3 regions of the Mesorhizobium sp. M7A.F.Ca.MR.176.00.0.0 genome follow, and region 1 is predicted to be linked to each of the others. Evidence: predicted binding sites of a transcription regulator. Region 1 holds the regulator's gene; each other region holds the start of a gene.
What was found. The regulator PhoB, encoded in region 1, activates phosphate uptake and scavenging genes when phosphate is short. The targets are predictions, from matches to a motif close to TGTCATNNANCTGTCAT.
Positions count from the first base shown of each region.

Region 2: EOB59_RS06030 (alkaline phosphatase) is a predicted target of PhoB. The motif match lies at 2,891-2,907, and genes of this name have one in related genera.
Region 3: EOB59_RS10070 (putative 2-aminoethylphosphonate ABC transporter substrate-binding protein) is a predicted target of PhoB. The motif match lies at 2,742-2,758, and genes of this name have one in related genera.

Region 1 covers NZ_RZTC01000020.1:18,765-24,782, forward strand. The annotation lists gene pstA (phosphate ABC transporter permease PstA) at 1-441, shown strand, start outside; gene pstB (phosphate ABC transporter ATP-binding protein PstB) at 459-1,283, shown strand; gene phoU (phosphate signaling complex protein PhoU) at 1,310-2,017, shown strand; gene phoB (phosphate regulon transcriptional regulator PhoB) at 2,034-2,723, shown strand; gene EOB59_RS09550 (ROK family protein) at 2,740-3,987, opposite strand; gene xylF (D-xylose ABC transporter substrate-binding protein) at 4,258-5,298, shown strand; gene EOB59_RS09560 (sugar ABC transporter permease) at 5,441-6,018, shown strand, end outside.
Region 2 covers NZ_RZTC01000010.1:24,782-30,799, reverse strand. The annotation lists gene typA (translational GTPase TypA) at 1-674, opposite strand, end outside; gene EOB59_RS06035 (hypothetical protein) at 872-1,153, shown strand; gene EOB59_RS06030 (alkaline phosphatase) at 1,245-2,819, opposite strand; gene EOB59_RS06025 (MFS transporter) at 3,083-4,366, opposite strand; gene EOB59_RS06020 (TetR/AcrR family transcriptional regulator) at 4,441-5,058, shown strand; gene EOB59_RS06015 (hypothetical protein) at 5,104-5,697, shown strand; gene ppa (inorganic diphosphatase) at 5,923-6,018, opposite strand, start outside.
Region 3 covers NZ_RZTC01000022.1:469-6,486, forward strand. The annotation lists gene phnY (phosphonoacetaldehyde dehydrogenase) at 1-1,100, shown strand, start outside; gene EOB59_RS10065 (aspartate aminotransferase family protein) at 1,173-2,531, shown strand; gene EOB59_RS10070 (putative 2-aminoethylphosphonate ABC transporter substrate-binding protein) at 2,931-3,956, shown strand; gene EOB59_RS10075 (putative 2-aminoethylphosphonate ABC transporter ATP-binding protein) at 4,079-5,212, shown strand; gene EOB59_RS10080 (putative 2-aminoethylphosphonate ABC transporter permease subunit) at 5,196-6,018, shown strand, end outside.

The DNA.
Region 1 (6,018 bases):
TTCGTCGGCGGCCTGGTGCTGACACTGATGACGCTGCCGACGATCATCATCGCGACGCGCGCTGCACTTGCCGCGGTGCCGCCGTCGATCCGCTCGGCGGCTCTCGGTCTTGGCGCCTCCAAGATGCAGATGGTGTTCCAGCACATCCTGCCGCTTGCCGCACCCGGCATCCTCACCGGCACCATCATCGGTCTAGCGCGTGCGCTCGGTGAAACCGCGCCCCTGCTGCTAATCGGCATGGTCGCCTTCGTCGCCGATCCACCGACGACGCCTTTCGATCCGGCCACCGCGCTGCCGGTGCAGATCTATATGTGGGCGAACGAGGCCGAGCGCGCCTTCGTCGAGCGCATGTCGGGCGCGATCATCATCCTGCTCGTCTTCCTCATGGCCATGAACATCACCGCGATCGTGCTTCGGCGTCGGTTCGAGCGGCGCTGGTAGAAAAAAGGCATTTTGGTATGAACATCATGACCGAACAGTCCCTTGAAAATGCAGTGGGCGATAAGATGAACGCCAAGTCGAACGAAGTGATCAAAATGCGCGGCGACAAGGTCGGCGTGTTCTATGGCGAGAAGCAGGCGCTGTTCGATGTCAATCTCGACGTCCGCCTGAATCAGGTGACGGCGCTGATCGGCCCCTCCGGCTGCGGCAAGTCGACCTTCCTGCGTTGCCTCAACCGCATGAACGACACCATCGATTCCGCGCGGGTAACCGGCAAGATAACGCTCGACGAAGAAGACATCTACGACAAGAACATCGATGTCGTTGAACTCAGGGCGCGCGTCGGCATGGTGTTTCAGAAACCCAATCCGTTCCCCAAGTCGATCTACGAGAACGTCGCCTATGGCCCGCGCATCCACGGATTGGCCAAGCGCAAGGCCGACATGGATCAGATCGTCGAGTCGAGCTTGAAGAAGGCGGCGATCTGGAACGAGGTGAAGGACCGTTTGCAGGAACCTGGCACGGGTCTTTCCGGTGGCCAGCAGCAGCGTCTGTGCATTGCACGCGCCATCGCCGTGTCACCCGAGGTGATCCTGATGGACGAACCGTGTTCGGCGCTCGACCCGATCGCCACTGCTCGCGTCGAGGAACTGATCGACGAACTGCGCCAGAACTATACGATCGTCATCGTCACCCATTCGATGCAGCAGGCAGCGCGCGTGTCGCAGCGCACCGCGATGTTCCATCTAGGCTATCTGGTCGAGGAGGGCGCCACCGACAAGATGTTCACCACCCCCGACGACAAACGCACCCAGGACTACATCACCGGCCGGTTCGGCTGAGCTCAGGCATATGAGGGACGAAGATCATGGGTGAACATACCGTTGCATCTTTCGATGAGGATCTGGAGCAGATCAGCCAGCTGATCCGCGACATGGGCGATCTCGCCCGCTCGATGGTCAGTGGCTCGACCAAGGCTTTGCTCAATTCGGACAATGCGCTGGCGCAGCGCGTGGTTTCCGACGATGCCATCATGGATGCCCGCCAGCGCGAGCTGGACGATCGCGCCATCACGCTGATCGCCAAGCGCCAGCCAATGGCCAACGATCTGCGTGCGGTGGTCGGTTCGATCCGCATGGCCGGCGACCTCGAGCGCATCGGCGACCTTGCCAAGAACATCGCCAAGCGCGTCGGCACTGTCGGGCTGAGCGTCACGCCGCACGATCTTTCGCATTCGATCGACGCGATGGCGCAGCTGGTGCTGATCCAGGTGCAGGGGGTCGTCGACGAGTATGCCGCCGCTGACGCGGCAGCGCTTGCCACGCTCAGAAACAATGATGAACGCATCGACGTCAAATACACCTCGGTGTTCCGCGAGCTGCTGACCTACATGATGGAAGATCCCCGCAACATCACGGCGTGCACGCACCTGTTGTTTTGCGCCAAGAACCTCGAGCGGATCGGCGACCACGTGACCAACATCGCCGAAAATGCCTACTATGTTTTGACCGGCACGCAGCTGCCAGCCAATCGTCCGAAGCAGGACGAGACGGCAATGTCCGCGCCAGCGGCATAACAGGGGTGACCAGCCGATGATCGCACCACGCATCATGGTGGTGGAGGATGAGGAGCCGCTAGGCGTGCTGCTCCGCTACAATCTTGAATCCGAAGGTTACCAGGTCGAGGTGGTGACGCGCGGCGATGAGGCCGAAATCCGGCTGCAGGAGAACGTTCCCGATCTTCTGGTGCTCGACTGGATGGTGCCTGCGGTTTCGGGCATCGAACTCTGCCGGCGCCTGCGAATGCGTCCCGAGACCGAGCGGCTGCCGATCATCATGCTGACCGCGCGAGGCGAGGAAAGCGACCGCGTGCGCGGCCTGTCGACCGGCGCCGACGACTATCTGGTCAAGCCCTTCTCGACGCCAGAGTTCATGGCCAGGGTCAAGGCGCTGCTGCGCCGGGCCAAGCCGGAAGTGCTGTCCAGCGTGCTAAAGGTCGGCGATATCGTGCTCGATCGCGAGTCGCACCGTGTCTATCGCAAGAAGAGCGAGATCCGGCTTGGGCCGACGGAATTCCGCCTGCTCGAATTCATGATGCGCCATCCAGGCCGCGTGTTCTCGCGCAGCCAGCTGCTCGACAATGTCTGGGGCGAGACGATCTACATCGACGAGCGCACGGTCGACGTGCATGTCGGCCGGCTGCGCAAGGCGGTCAACAATGGCCGTATGCCTGATGTCATCCGCACGATCCGTGGGGCCGGATACGCCATCCGAGAGGACTGAACTCCCTCGTTTGAACTCACGCCACGTTCTTGCCGCCGAAACCGGATCTCGCCTGCACGCCCGGCGCAAAAATCTCCTGATCGACGAAGATCAGCGCCCGCATGGCGCAGCCCTCGCGGATCAGCGGCAGTTCGTTCGGCTCGGTGTCGAAGGAAATCGATTTGGAATGCTGGCCGCCGGCGGTCTGGGCAATCGCTTGCCGCAATGCCGGCTCGATCAGGTCGAAGGCGGCGGCGCTGACACCGACCATGGCGACCGGCGCCGGATCGATCAGCGCGAACAGGCTGCCGAGGCCGTAGCCGAGCGCTTCGCCGGCCTTGCGATAGGCTTCCCGTTCGGGTCCGTCACCTTCGCGGGCCGCGGCAGCCAGGGCGCGCATGTCGGCGTCGCTGACATCGGCAACGGGTTCTGCATCCTCGCCCATCTGCCTGGCGTTGCGCCAGATGGCGTAATTGCCCGCATAGGCTTCGACGCAGCCGCGCCGTCCGCAGCGACATAGCGCGCCGTTCGGCCGATGGATCATGTGGCCGAATTCGCCGCCCGAAGAATGGGTGCCGGTGAACAATTCGCCCTTCAGCACCAGTCCCATGCCGATGCCGTGCGACAAAAGGATAGCGATGAAATCGTCGCGGTAACGATCGGGGTCGCGCCAGCGCAGCGCCACCGCCATCATGTTGCAGTCGTTCTCCATTATGGCAGGGATGCCGAACTGGTCTTCGAATATGTCAGCGAAGGCGATGTCGGTGTGCGGCGTGATCGGCGACCACAGCATGGCGCGGGCACGGGTGTCGGTGATGCCCTGGATGGCCAGCGCGATGCGGGCGATGCTGCGCACGTCCAGGTCGGGATCTGCCAGGCGGCGCCGCACGATGGCCGTGCATTCCCCGATCAGCGACTCGCGCGACATCGTCAGCGTGTCCAGCCGGCGCTGTTCCTCGGATATTACCTGGCCGGCATAGTCGATGACGGCGACGGAGAGGAAGTTCAGCGACAGCACCACGGTCATTACCGCGGCCGCTTCCGGATTGAGACTGAGGCCGACCTGCGGCCGGCCGCGTTTGAGTGAGCCGGCCTCGCTCGGCTTGCTTTCGGTCAGGATGCCTTCGACGATCAGGTCCGCTGAAATCGCCGAGATGGTCGAATGGCTGAGGCTTGTGGTCGCGGCGATCTCGGTTCGCGACGGCTGTCCGGCGCGGCGCACTGCCGCGATCACCATGGCGCGGTTGCGGCGGCGCAGATCGTCGTGGCGGATTCCGACCGACATGTTCTTTCATATCCTCCCGGTCGCTGCGGTTCCTCCTGCCCCTGGAACGCTGTCGGTGACGCCGGTAAATACTGGCAGAAGCTGCAGGCCGTGTCATTTATTTATTCCGAGACTCGAAAAAAACTCGAAATGACATCAAAATCCATCAGAATCGATGTTGACAGCGTTCGGGCGTTGGCCCAGTATTTTTTCGAGGCTCGAAAAAATAGAGCCTCTGTGCCGGCCCTCGGGTCAGTTTGGTCGCGCCATACGCGGCGCAGGGAGGATAATATGAAAAGATTCACGGCCGCCATCCTGGCGGGTGCCGCCATGTCGCTGACGCTCGCGTCTGTCGCGCAGGCGAAGGACAAGGTCGTCGGCGTTTCGTGGTCCAACTTCCAGGAAGAACGCTGGAAGACCGACGAAGCCGCCATGAAGACGGCGATCGAGGCCGCTGGCGACAAGTACATCTCCGCCGATGCGCAGTCCAATCCCGGCAAGCAGCTTACCGATGTCGAAAGCCTGATCTCGCAGGGCGCCAATTCCCTGATCATCCTGGCGCAGGACGCTTCGGCCATCGGCCCGGCCGTGCAGAAGGCGCTGGACGAAGGCATTCCGGTCGTCGGCTATGACCGGCTGATCGAGAACAAGGACGTCTTCTATCTGACCTTCGACAACAAGGAAGTCGGCCGCATGCAGGCCCGCGAAGTGTTCAAGGTCAAGCCGGAAGGCAACTACGTCTTCATCAAGGGCTCCGGTGCCGATCCCAATGCCGACTTCCTGTTCTCGGGCTCGATGGAAGTGCTCAAGGAAGCCATCGACAGCGGCAAGATCAAGAATGTCGGCGAAGCCTACACGGATGGCTGGCTGCCCGCCAACGCCCAGAAGAACATGGAGCAGTTCCTGACCGCCAACGACAACAAGGTCGACGCGGTGGTCGCGGCCAATGACGGCACTGCCGGTGGCGTCGTCGCGGCGCTGACGGCTCAAGGCTTGGCCGGCACCGTGCCGGTCTCGGGTCAGGACGGCGACCACGCCGCGCTGAACCGCATCGCCCTCGGCACGCAAACCGTGTCGGTGTGGAAGGACGCGCGGGAGCTCGGCAAGAATGCCGCCGAGATCGCCTCGCAACTGGCCGACGGCAAGAAGACGAGCGACATCGCCGGCGCCAAGGACTTCACGACGCCGGGCGGCAACACCGTCAAGTCGCTGTTCCTGACCCCGGTTGCCATCACCAAGGACAATCTCAACGTCGTCATCGACGCCGGCTGGATCAAGAAGGACGAAGTCTGCGCGGGTGTCGCCGCCGGCAGCGTCGCGGCCTGCAACTGATCCGTACCACTTTGCAATATCTGAACGCCGCGGCCCAAAAGCCGCGGCGTTTTCTCAAAGAATTCTGTTTCCGCATCATGCGGATAGCTTCTAGGCTGGGCTCCGGCATGCGCGTCAGACGGCCAGCCGGTGGGAGGAAACCATGACCGATACGACGTCAAACCCGCAGACCGATACGGCGCGCGCGTCGGAACTCGGCGCCGTCGCCCGGTTCCTGAAGGCGACCGAGATCGACACCCGCATGCTCGGCATGATCGGCGCGCTGCTGGTCATCTGGATTGGGCTGCATGTCATTTCCAGCCTGCGCCTTGGCGTCAATCCGCTCGATTTCGACAGCCGCACCTTTCTCACGCCGCGCAATCTGTGGAACCTGTCGGTGCAGACATCCGCGGTTGCCATCATGGCCTGCGGCATGGTGCTGGTCATCGTCATGCGCAACATCGACCTGTCGGTCGGTTCCGCCGAGGGCCTGATCGGCATGGTGATGGGATTTGCCCAGGTGCATTTCCTGGTGCGCTTTGTCGGGCTCGAACTCGGCAACCCGTGGATCTGGGTCCTGGCACTGGTCATCGGCCTGGCGCTCGGCCTGTTGATCGGCGCTTTTCAAGGCTTCGTCATCGCCTATCTCGAAGTGCCCGCCTTTATCGTGACGCTGGGCGGCCTGCTGGTCTGGCGCGGTGCCGCCTGGTGGGTCACGTCAGGCCAGACCGTGGCGCCGCT
Region 2 (6,018 bases), on a different contig from region 1:
TCGATACGGCCGGTGATGATGCGGCCGAGGAACGGATTGGCTTCCAGGATGGTGCCGATCATGCGGAACGGGCCGGGATGAACGGTCGGCTCCGGCACATGCTGGATGACGAGGTCGAACAGCGGCCCCAGTTGCTGGTCCTTGGGTCCTTCCGGATTTTCCGAAACCCAGCCATCGCGGCCTGAACCGTACAGAATCGGGAAGTCGAGCTGCTCGTCGGTGGCGTCGAGCGCCGCGAAAAGGTCGAACACCTCGTTGACCACCTCGACGTGACGGGCGTCCGGACGGTCGATCTTGTTGATGACGACGATCGGCTTCAGGCCGACCTTGAGCGCCTTGCCGACGACGAACTTGGTTTGCGGCATCGGCCCTTCGGCTGCGTCGACCAGCACGATGGCTGAGTCCACCATCGACAGGATGCGTTCGACCTCGCCACCGAAATCGGCGTGGCCGGGGGTGTCGACGATGTTGATGCGGGTATCCTTCCAGTCGACCGAAGTCGCCTTGGCCAGGATGGTGATGCCGCGTTCCTTTTCGAGGTCGTTGGAATCCATGGCGCGCTCGGCGACGCGCTGATTGTCTCGGAAGGAGCCGGACTGCTTCAAAAGCTGGTCGACCAGGGTGGTCTTTCCATGGTCGACGTGCGCGATGATCGCGATATTACGGATTTTCATGTTCTGGTCTCGGAAGCGTTGCAGGCAGCAGGCCAAAAGGCGCTGCCTCTTTCGGTTGCGCGGCTCATACAGGGTTTTTCGCAGTTGCGAAAGAGGAGGAGCGTCACCAAATACTCATCAAATCTTAAGCATCTGCGTGTGAGATGATTTTGTTAACCAAGGCGGGAACCCTTTGGGGCCCGGGCAGTTCAAACGTCATGACCGATAAACTCAACCGATTCTGGCCGCTCATCGCGTCTGTTGCCTTCGCCGTCCTGCTGGCGGCCAACGCCGCACAGTCGGCCGCGACGATGAAGGAATCACGGCCTGCCTTGCCGTCAGAGGCACAGTCGGCCGAGCAGATTTTCGCCGACGCACCGGACGGCGTCGACCCGATGGTGACCGGCCCGGTCAGCGCCTCCTTCAAGCAGCGGCAGGACGCCGCCAACTGCGACAGCGCCGTCTGGCCGAATATTCCCATGGTCTGCTACCCGGACTAGTCAGCGCTTCACCCCCCGCCCCGTCTCGCCAGCTTCGCTTTGCGAAGCCGCCGCCGACCTTCCCCACAAGGGGGAGGGTTGAGAAGCGCGCTTACGCCGACCGCACCGGGTCGAGCGTCACCTTGTAGAGTTCGTTGTCGTCGCGATCCATCAGCCGCACCGTCATCTGCTCGCTGGCGCCTGAAATATCGACGAGCCCGAAGAATTGCAGCCCGGCCGAGGGCGGCAGGTTCTGTCCCTGTTCGGCGGTCGGCGCCTTGATGAACTTCAGCTCCGGACCGAACGTCATGTCGAAATCGTTGGGACCGAACGTGCCGGCATGGATCGGACCCGAGACGAATTCCCAGAACGGATTGAACTCCTGGAACTGCGCCTTGTCCGGGTTGTAATAATGCGCGGCCGTGTAATGCACATCTGCGGTGAGCCAGACGGTGTTGCTGATGCCGGCATTCTTTATGAAGCGCAGCAGGTCGGCGATCTCGAGCTCGCGCCCTTTTGGCAAGCCATTGTCGCCATTGCTGACCGCTTCGGCGCCAACCTTCTTGGTGCCGTCGTCCCAGACGACGAGGCCGAGCGGCATGTCGGCGGCGATGATTTTCCAGGTCGCCTTCGAATTCGCCAGTTCGCGCTTCAGCCATTTCGTCTGCTGTTCGCCGAGCATGCGCGATTGCGGCGTCATCTCATCCTGCATGTCGGGACCATTGGGGCCGCGATAGGAGCGCATGTCGAGGAAGAACACGTCGAGCAGCGGCCCATAAGCGATCTTGCGATAGACGCGGCCGGGCTCGGAAGGTTCGTAGCGGATCGTCGTCATCTCGTGGAAAGCCCGCGCCGCGCGGGCCGCCAGCACGTGGATGGATTTTTCCGTGTAGCGGTTGTCGGCGCTGAGGTCCTTCGAATCTGACCAGTTGTTCAGCACTTCATGGTCGTCCCACTGGTAGAAGGTCGGGCAGATGGCGCTCAGGCCGAGCACGCTCCTGTCCATCATGTTGTATTTCCACTGGTCCCGGTACTCGTCCAGCGTTTCGGCGACCTTGCGCTTGCCGTCGATCAGCACGACGTTCTTCCACTTGCCGCCGCCGGGCAGGTCGACCTCGTCCTTCATGGCGCCGTCGGCATAGATGGTGTCGCCCGAATGCAGGAAGAAGTCAGGCGTGTGCTTGCCGATCGTGGCGTAAGTCTTCATGCCGGTCTCATCGATGCCCCAGCCCTGGCCGGCGGTGTCGCCGGACCAGGCAAAGCGGATGTCGCGCTTCGAGGCTGGCGCCGTCCTGAAACGGCCGGTGATCGGCTCCGAAACGGCATTGATGTCGGCGAGATCGGCCGATGTCATGCGATAGAAGATATCCTGGTCTGAAGCGAGGTCGGTGAGCAGCCGCTTGACCGTGTAGTCGCTGGCCGGCGACGTATCGAGCGGCGCCAGCCGCGTCGCATTGGCAAAATTCTCCGTCGACGATACCTCGAACATGACGCGCGACGGTCGGTCGGTGCGCGTCCACACCACGCCGCTGGTGGCGTCGACATCGCCGGACTGGACGCCATGGGTGAAGGAAGGCCGCTGATTGGCGCGCGAATAATAGGGTAGCGCCAGGCTCGAAACGCCGGCTAGGCCAACGGCGCCGGCGGAGGTGACGAAAGCGCGGCGGGTCATCGAAAGCTTGTTCATGGCTGTCTCCTGGATGGCTTGAACGGTGCCACCAAAATCCAGCGTCAATGTTTCAGGCGCATCTCGGGATGATGAAGGTTTGATAACAATGAACAGGGTAATCTCCCCCCTCGAGGGGGAGATGTCGCCAGAGGCGACAGAGGGGGTCGCCGCGCGTGGAGCGCTAACCTCCTTCTATCGCAAGAGGCCGAGCCCAGTCGGACCGACCCCCTCTGGCCGCTTCGCGGCCATCTTCCCCTCGAGGGGGGAGATTAGCGTCGCGCCTAAGCCGCTTGCGGCTCCGGATCGAACGCCGGCTTGCTGGTGTTGATCAGCAGCGAGATACAGGCGGCGGCGATTGCCGTCATGCCGGCGATCAGGAACGCCAGTTCGTAATTGCCCTGCAATTCGCGCATGGTGCCGCCAAAGGCGGCGGCAGCGGCCGCACCGATCTGGTGCCCGGCGACGATCCAGCCGAACACGATCGGCCCGCTGCGGTCGCCGAACGCCTCGTTGGCGAGCCGCAGCGTCGGCGGCACGGTGGCGATCCAGTCGAGGCCGTAGAGCACGGCGAAGATGATCAAGCTGGTGGCCGAGAAGCCGGAATAGGGCAGATAGATCAGCGACAGGCCACGAATGCCGTAATAGACGCCGAGCAGCTTGCGCGGATCGTAGCGGTCGGTGAGCCAGCCCGACAACGTCGTGCCGATCAGGTCGAAGATGCCCATCATCGACAGCAGGCCGGCGGCCTGCACTTCGCCGATGCCCATGTCGCCGCAGAACGCGATCAGATGCGTGCCGACCAGCCCGTTGGTGGTGAAGCCGCAGACGAAGAAGGTGGCGAACAGATACCAGAACACCCGCGTGCCGGCGGCACGGCGCAGCGTCGAGAACGTATGCGCCAGAAAATTGCCCTGTGACGCAGGCGGAGTGGGCGGCACGTCGTCAGCCTCGGCGCCGTAGCGCACCATGCCGATCGATGCCGGCCGCTCCGGCACCAGCAGCCAGACCAGCGGTATCAGGGCAGCGGTCGCGATCGCGACCGCAATGACAACCGGCTGCCAGCCGCCCGACTGCGCCAGCGCGGCGATCAGCGGCAGGAACACCAGCATGCCCGAGGCGCTGGAGGCCGACATCAATCCCATGACAAGCCCGCGATTGGTCTTGAACCACCGGTTGACGATGGTCGCGCCGAGCACGCTGGCGACAGCACCGGAACCAATGCCCGAGAACACGCCCCAGGTGATGAACAGATGCCACGGCTTGGTCATCAGCAGGCTGAGCGCGGTCGAGCCCGACATCACCACCAGCGAGGCCAGCAGCGTGCGGCGAAGCCCGATGCGCTCCATCAGGGCTGCGGCAAATGGCCCTGTCAGGCCGTAAAGCAGGATGCCGACACCGGCGGCCAGCGAGATGATGTCGCGCCGCCAGCCGAAACTGTTCTCCAGCGGCAGCATCATGACGGCGGGCGCGGACCGCAGGCCGGCCGCGACCAGCAGGCTAAGGAAGATGACGCCAACCACGACGAAAGCGTAGCGCTGGCCAAATGGGCGGGATTGAGTTATCATGTTACTGACCGGTACGTTGCAGGTTGGGAGCATGTATACGTACCGATCGGTAACATTGTCAATCGAGCCACACGATGCCAACGGACAAAAATATTGATCTGACCATCAGCGACGATCATGCATCGGCGCCGCCGAAAGCCGCCAAAAAGATCCTCGATGTGGCCTATGACCTGTTCTACCGGCGCGGCATCAGAGCGATCGGCGTCGACGAGATCGTCAAACGCGCCGGTGTCACCAAGCCCAGCCTCTATCGCAGCTTTCCGTCCAAGGATGAACTGGCCGCCTCCTATCTCAGGCAGTACGATCTTGAATATTGGGAGCGTTTCGACGAGGCGGTTGCGGCTCATCCCGGCGACCCGCGCGCACAGATCAAGGCTTTCCTGACCCGCATCGGCAAGCGCACGCAAGTGGCGGACTATCGCGGCTGCGGCATGACCAACGCGGCGGTCGAATATCCCGACCACAGCCATCCGGCCCGTGTGGTCAGCGAGGCCAACAAGCAGGAATTGCGCCGCCGCCTGCGCGCCATGGCGGTTGCGATGGGCGCGCAAGACCCTGACACGCTCGGCGACGGCCTGCTGCTGCTGATCGAGGGCGCCTATATCAGTGGCCAGCTGTTCGGGCTCGGCGGCCCGGCGCAAGCGGTCGCCCGCAACGCGGACCTGCTGATTGAAGCGAGCTTGAAGAAATAACGTTTGGCGCTACGCTGCGGCAGCTTGCAACGGAGATTGACCGCCATGCGTGCCATTCTGATCCCGCTTGTTCTGGTCGGTCTCGGTCGGGCTGCGCAAGCCGACGGCATTTCCAGCGCCTACACCGATCTGGATTCGAAAAAGGATTGCGTGACCTACGCGCAGGCCGAGGAAGGCGACGGCGACTGGGCCGAACTCGCCTGTTCGGGCTATCGCGGCTATCCCGTACTGATAGCCTATGACGATGCCCGTGAATCGCTGTTCTACGGCTTTCCCCCCGGCGGCGACATGACGACGGTCTGGGAGAGCTTTTCCGGTTTCAATTCGTCCGGAGCCAAGATCGAATGGCGCATCGAAACCACCGGCGACAAGGCTGTGCCGTATGCAGCCATCCATCGCCGCTCGATCAGCAATCCCGAGGACGAGAAAAAGCCGACCGAGGTGCTGCTCGTCGCCAAGGTCGGCCAGATGGGCGCCCGCGACGGCTGCACCGTCGGCCTCGTGCTGGCCACCGGCAATCCCACCGCCAACGATCAGGCGCGCAAGCTTGCCGACGACAAGGCACGCACCTTCGCCTGCGGCAAGGACAGGCGCACCGTCATCGGCAATGTGCCGGCTTTCGGCCGGGTGGATAACTGAGCACGGCGGAGATTGGGCATCGCACCCGTAGCTTCGTCATCCACGGGCGGAGCAAGGAGCGTAGCGACGCAGCGCAGACCCGAGGATCCATGCCGCGACATCAACACCGCCGCGGCGGTGCAGAATTCCGTTCCGCCGCACACGTCGCCTGGCGTCACGGCATGGATACCAGGGTCTCCGCGACGCCGCTTTGCGGCTGCTCCGCCCTGGTATGACGAAGTTGGGCTACTTGCTCGCCTTGGCCCGCTCGATCGCATCGACGATCATCTTCTTGGCATATTTGGAATCGTGCCAGCCTTCGATCTTGACCCATTTGCCGGG
Region 3 (6,018 bases), on a different contig from region 1:
GCATCCAGGATGACGGCCAGATCTTCTCCTGCGACCTCACCCCGCACGGCAAGGCGCGCAAGATCTTCACCACCCGCGAGCCGTTGAAGGCGATCTCGGCGATCACGCCGTTCAACCATCCGCTCAACATGGTCTCGCACAAGGTGGCGCCGGCGATCGCCACCAACAATTGCGTAGTGGTCAAGCCGACCGAACTGACGCCGATGACGGCGCTTCTCCTGGCCGACATTCTTTATGAAGCCGGTCTGCCGCCCGAAATGCTGTCGGTGGTGACCGGCTGGCCCGCAGACATCGGCAACGAGATGATCACCAACGACAATATCGACCTGATCACTTTCACCGGCGGCGTGCCGGTCGGCAAGATGATCGCCCGCACCGCCGGCTACAAGCGCCAGGTGCTGGAACTCGGCGGCAACGACCCGCTGATCATCCTCAACGATCTCTCCGACGAGGATCTGGCCAGGGCAGCCGATCTGGCCGTCGCCGGCGCGACAAAGAACTCCGGCCAGCGCTGCACCGCGGTCAAGCGCATCCTGGTTCAGGAAAGCGTCGCCGACCGCTTCGTGCCGCTGGTGCTGGAGCGGGCGAAAAAAATCCGCTTCGGCGATCCGATGGACCGCTCGACCGACCTTGGCACCGTCGTGCACGAGAAGGCGGCGGCGCTGTTCGAAGCCCGCGTCCACATGGCCGCCGAGCAGGGCGCCGAAATCCTCTACAATCCGGGTCGTCAGGGCGCGTTGCTGCCGCCGATCGTCGTCGATCGCGTTCCTCACACATCCGAATTGGTGATGGAGGAGACGTTCGGCCCGATCATCCCGATCGTTCGCGCGCCGGACGACGATGATGCGCTGATCGCACTGTCCAACTCGACCGCCTTCGGCCTGTCGTCGGGCGTCTGCACCAACTCTTTTCCGCGCATGCAGAAATACATCGCCGGCCTTCAGGTCGGCACCGTCAACATCTGGGAAGTGCCGGGCTACCGCATCGAGATGTCGCCCTTCGGCGGCATCAAGGATTCGGGCAATGGCTACAAGGAAGGCGTCATCGAGGCGATGAAGAGCTACACCAATGTGAAGACATTTTCGCTGCCCTGGTCCTGACCGGGCGGCATTGACGGATAAGACAACCGAGGGAGCGTTCGCCGCTCCCTCATTCGCGTTTCGGAGACCATGATGGCCGCGATCAAAGAGCTTGTGCACACCGAAGGCGATTCCAACACCACAGCGGCTCGCGGCCGATGGGATGCCGGGCAGGACGATCCGCGGATCCGCGGCTTGCTCGATCGCGACGCGGCTGCCTTCATGCACCAGAGTCTGTCCAGCCCCTGCCTTTCGACCATCGCGAAGGCGCAAGGCATCTGGATCGAGGACACCGCTGGCCGCCGCTTCATGGATTTCCACGGCAACAGCGTGCATCACCTCGGCTACGGCCATCCAAGGCTGGTCACGGCGATCAAAAAGCAGCTCGATGAGCTCTGCTTTGCGCCGCGCCGCTTTACCTGCGAGCCCGCCGTCGAGCTGGCGGAGAAGCTGGCGGCATTGGCGCCCGGCGATCTCGGCAAGGTGCTGTTCACCACCGGTGGTTCGGATGCCATCGAGGTCGCGCTGAAGATCGCCCGCGCCGCGACCGGCCGCTTCAAGACGGTGTCGTTCTGGGATGCGTTCCACGGGGCCGGCTTCGGCGCTGCAAGCGTCGGCGGCGAGGCGACCTTCCGCTCGCACATATCAGGCCCGATGATGACCGGCACCGAGCACGTCGCACCCTGGGACGGCTATCGCTGTCCCTATGGCCACGATTCCCTCGAAACCTCGGGGCTCGCTTGCGCCAACATGATCGCCTATGTGCTCGGCCGCGAACAGGACGTGGCGGCGGTCGTCGCAGAACCGATGCGGGCGACGCCCAACCCGCCGCCGCCCGGTTTCTGGAAGCGGGTTCGCGAAGCCTGCGACCGGCACGGCACGCTGCTGATCTTCGACGAGATCCCGACCGGGCTGGGCAAGACGGGAAAATTCTTCGCCCACGAGCATGATGATGTGACGCCCGACATCGTCGTCCTCGGCAAGTCGCTCGGCGGCGGCATCCTGCCGATCGCCGCCGTCATCGCGCGCCGCGACCTCGACGTCACCGGTGGCTTCGCGATCGGCCACTACACCCACGAGAAGAACCCGGTGACGACCCGCGCCGCACTGACGACGATCGACATCATCCTGGAGGAAGGATTGGTCGAACGCGCGGCCGAACTTGGCCGGCACATGCTGGAGCGTATGCAGCACCTGATGGCGCGCTCGCCCCATGTCGGCGACGTCAGGGGCAGGGGACTGATGGTCGGCGTCGAGCTCGTCGAGGATCGCGATACGCGCGAGCCGGCGCGCGATCTCGCCGAACGCGTCTTCTATGCTTGCCTGGGGCAGGGGCTGAGCTTCAAGGTCAGCCAGGGCAATGTGCTGACGCTGTCGCCGCCGCTGGTCATTTCGAAAGCTGATCTCGATCGTGCGCTCGACATCCTCGAGACCGCCGTGCTGGCGGCCTGACCATGAAGGCCGTGCGCACCGACCGCGAGCTCGCATGCCCCGGCATCGACGCGGGCTTACGGGCAAGGGGCGTCGATCTGGTGGTGACTGTCCGCTCGTCCGACCCGCGTTTGCGGGCACAGACAACGGGCGTTTCGTTCGGCTGACCATAACCGTCTCCGTTGCCAATCGTGGGCTTTCGCAGCGCGAAATCGCGGCCGCAACAGGTATGCGACAGTTCCATGACAACTATCAGGAGAAGTTTGCCTGTCATAAAATAAATAGATTTTACTTATCGATCACCAATCCCCAGAGTTGACCCAACGACGACATTCACAAGCGCTACAGGGTCGCAAGGTCCACCGGCGAGATCGTCACAGTGCATCGCAGAATGTGCCAACAATCAAAGGGGAACTGAGCATGAAATCGCGCAACGCAACTATCGCAATGGCCTTCGCCGCGGCATTGATGTCATCCGCCGCCTTTGCCGAAACCTCCGAACTGACAGTCTATACCGCCATTGAAGCCGAAGATCTCGCCCGCTACGCCGAGACTTTCACAAAGAGCCATCCCGACATCAAACTGAACTTTGTCCGCGACTCCACGGGTGTCGTTACCGCCAAGCTGTTGGCCGAAAAGGACAATCCGCAGGCCGACGTTGTCTGGGGCCTTGCCGCTACATCGCTTCTGGTGCTGAAGACCGAAGGCATGCTTGAGCCCTACGCGCCAAAAGGCGTCGAATTGCTCAAGCCGAAGTTTGTCGACAAGGACACGCCACCGGCCTGGGTTGGCATGGACGCCTGGGCGGCTTCGATCTGCTTCAACACCGTGGAGGGCAAAAAGCTTGGCCTCACCGAGCCGACCAGCTGGAAAGATCTTACCAAGCCGGAATACAAGGGTCACATCGTGATGCCGAACCCGGCCTCGTCCGGCACCGGCTTCCTCGATGTATCGAGCTGGCTGCAGTTGTTCGGCGAGAAGGATGGTTGGGCCTATATGGACGCCCTGCATCAGAATATTGATGCCTACACGCATTCTGGTTCGAAGCCGTGCAAAATGGCCGCCGCCGGTGAAACCGTAATCGGCATCTCGTTCGAGTTCCGCGCCGCGAAATCGAAGAAGGAGGGCGCCCCCCTCGATATCGTCATCCCGTCCGAAGGCATCGGCTGGGACATGGAGGCATCCGCGATCGTTGCGGGAACGAAAAATCTCGAAGCCGCCAAAACGCTGCTCGACTGGTCGATCAGCAAGGAGGCCAACGAGATGTACAATGTAGGTTATGCGGTTCTGGCTATGCCGAATGTCGCCAAGCCGGTCGAATTCCTGCCCGCAGATATCGAGTCCAAGATGATCGATAATGACTTCGAGTGGGCGGCCAACCACCGCAAGGCCATTCTCGACGAGTGGACGAAGCGCTACGACGCCAAGTCTGAGCCCAAGAGCTAGACGCAGAGCATTTCGACAGGGCGCCGTCAGAGCGGCGCCCTTCTCGTAACTCTTCCCGGATGGTCAAAATGAGACACGAACCCGTCGCTGATCTATCGGCAACGCTGGCCGAGGTGCATCCCATGACCGCTGCCGGCAACACGGCTTACCTGCGGATCGAACATCTCTGGAAGGCCTTCGGCGAGTTCCATGCGCTGAAGGACATCTCGCTCGACATCAACGAAGGCGAATTCATCTGCTTTCTCGGCCCTTCGGGTTGCGGCAAGACCACGCTGCTGCGCGCCGTCGCCGGCCTCGACCTGCAGACCAGAGGCGTCGTCCGCCAGGGGGGCACGGATATCTCAACGCTGCCGCCGTCAAAACGCGACTACGGCATCGTGTTTCAGTCCTACGCGCTGTTTCCCAATCTGACGATTGAAAGGAACATCGCCTTTGGCCTGGAAAACACCAAACGGCCGCGCGCCGAGATCGATGCCCGCGTCAAGGAATTGCTCATGCTGGTCGGCTTGCCCGATCAGGCGAAGAAATACCCAGCGCAGCTTTCCGGCGGGCAGCAGCAGCGCATCGCGCTCGCCCGGGCCATCGCCACCTCGCCCGGCCTGCTTCTGCTCGACGAGCCGCTGTCGGCGCTCGACGCCAAGGTGCGTGTGCACTTGCGCCACGAGATCAAGGGGCTGCAGCGCAAGCTCGGCGTCACCACGATCATGGTTACGCACGACCAGGAAGAAGCATTGTCGTTGGCCGACCGCATTGTAGTCATGAACCATGGCGTCATCGAGCAGGTCGGCAGCCCGACTGAAATCTATCGCCATCCCAGGACGCTGTTCGTCGCCGATTTCATCGGCGAGACCAACAAGTTCGATGCGACGGTAGGAGCAGATTCGGTAGGCTTCGGGACGAAGGCTTTCAGATGCGCGCCGCACAGCTTTGCGAACGGCGAAGCAGTCGTCGCCGCCATTCGGCCGGAAGACGTGATTCCACACGGGCCGGGCTCGCGCTCGCCTGGAGCACCCGATGTGGTGAAGACTTCGGAAAACCTGATCGAAGTGACCGTCGGTGAAATGGAATTCCTGGGTTCGTTCTGGCGCACCCGGCTGCGCGGCGGAGAGCTTGGAGACGAGATTCTGATCGCCGATTTCTCGGTCAACGCCACGCGGCGTCTCGGCCTCGCCGAAGGCGGAGCGCTAACGGTGGAACTGCCCGCCGACCGACTGCTTGTCTTCCCGCAAGGAGAGCGCCATGGCGGCGGCAACTGATATCCTGATGCCGTCCGGTCGGGCACTCCGACAGTCGCTCGACAAGGACGAGTTGATCAAGCGCGGCCTGCTGGTCGTCATCTCGTTCTATCTGGTCCTGTCGCTGGCAGCCCCGCTCTACGTGATGCTGTCGAAATCGTTCTCGACCTACAGCTTCGATCTTGGCGCGTTCGAATTCCAGGTCAGCGACAAGCTCGGCAATTTCGGCGAGCCAGTGACGGCCGCCGCTCTGAACGAGAAACTCGCCGCGGTCCCGCCAGAAAAGCTTGCGACCAGTTCCGATGGTCGGTTGCCGGCCACCAGCTTCTTTCCGGATTTCAGTTTCCGCAGCCCGGTCAAATACAAGGTCCGCGGCACGACCGATGACGCTTATTTCCTGATCGGCACGCAACTCCACCGCGGCACCGAATGGCAGGAAGTCGATTCGAACACCTTTCGGCGCATTATGCTGAGGCCCGCGCGCGAGCTTGGGTTGGACAACTACACAACCTACTTCTCGACGCCAACGCTGTTCCGCTCGATCCAGAACTCCTTCCTGATCGCGCTGATCAGCACCATCATCACGGTCGGCATAGCCTTCGGCTTCGCCTACGCTTTGAACCGAAGCAAGATGCGCTTCAAGGGCCTATTCAGGCTCATCGCCATGGCTCCCATCCTGGTGCCGTCGCTACTGCCCGGCATCGCCCTCATCTATCTGTTCGGCAACCAGGGCCTGTTGAAAAGCCTGCTTGGCGGCATATCGATCTACGGTCCGTTGGGGATTGTCGTCGGCTCGATATTCTTCACCTTTCCCCATGCTCTGATCA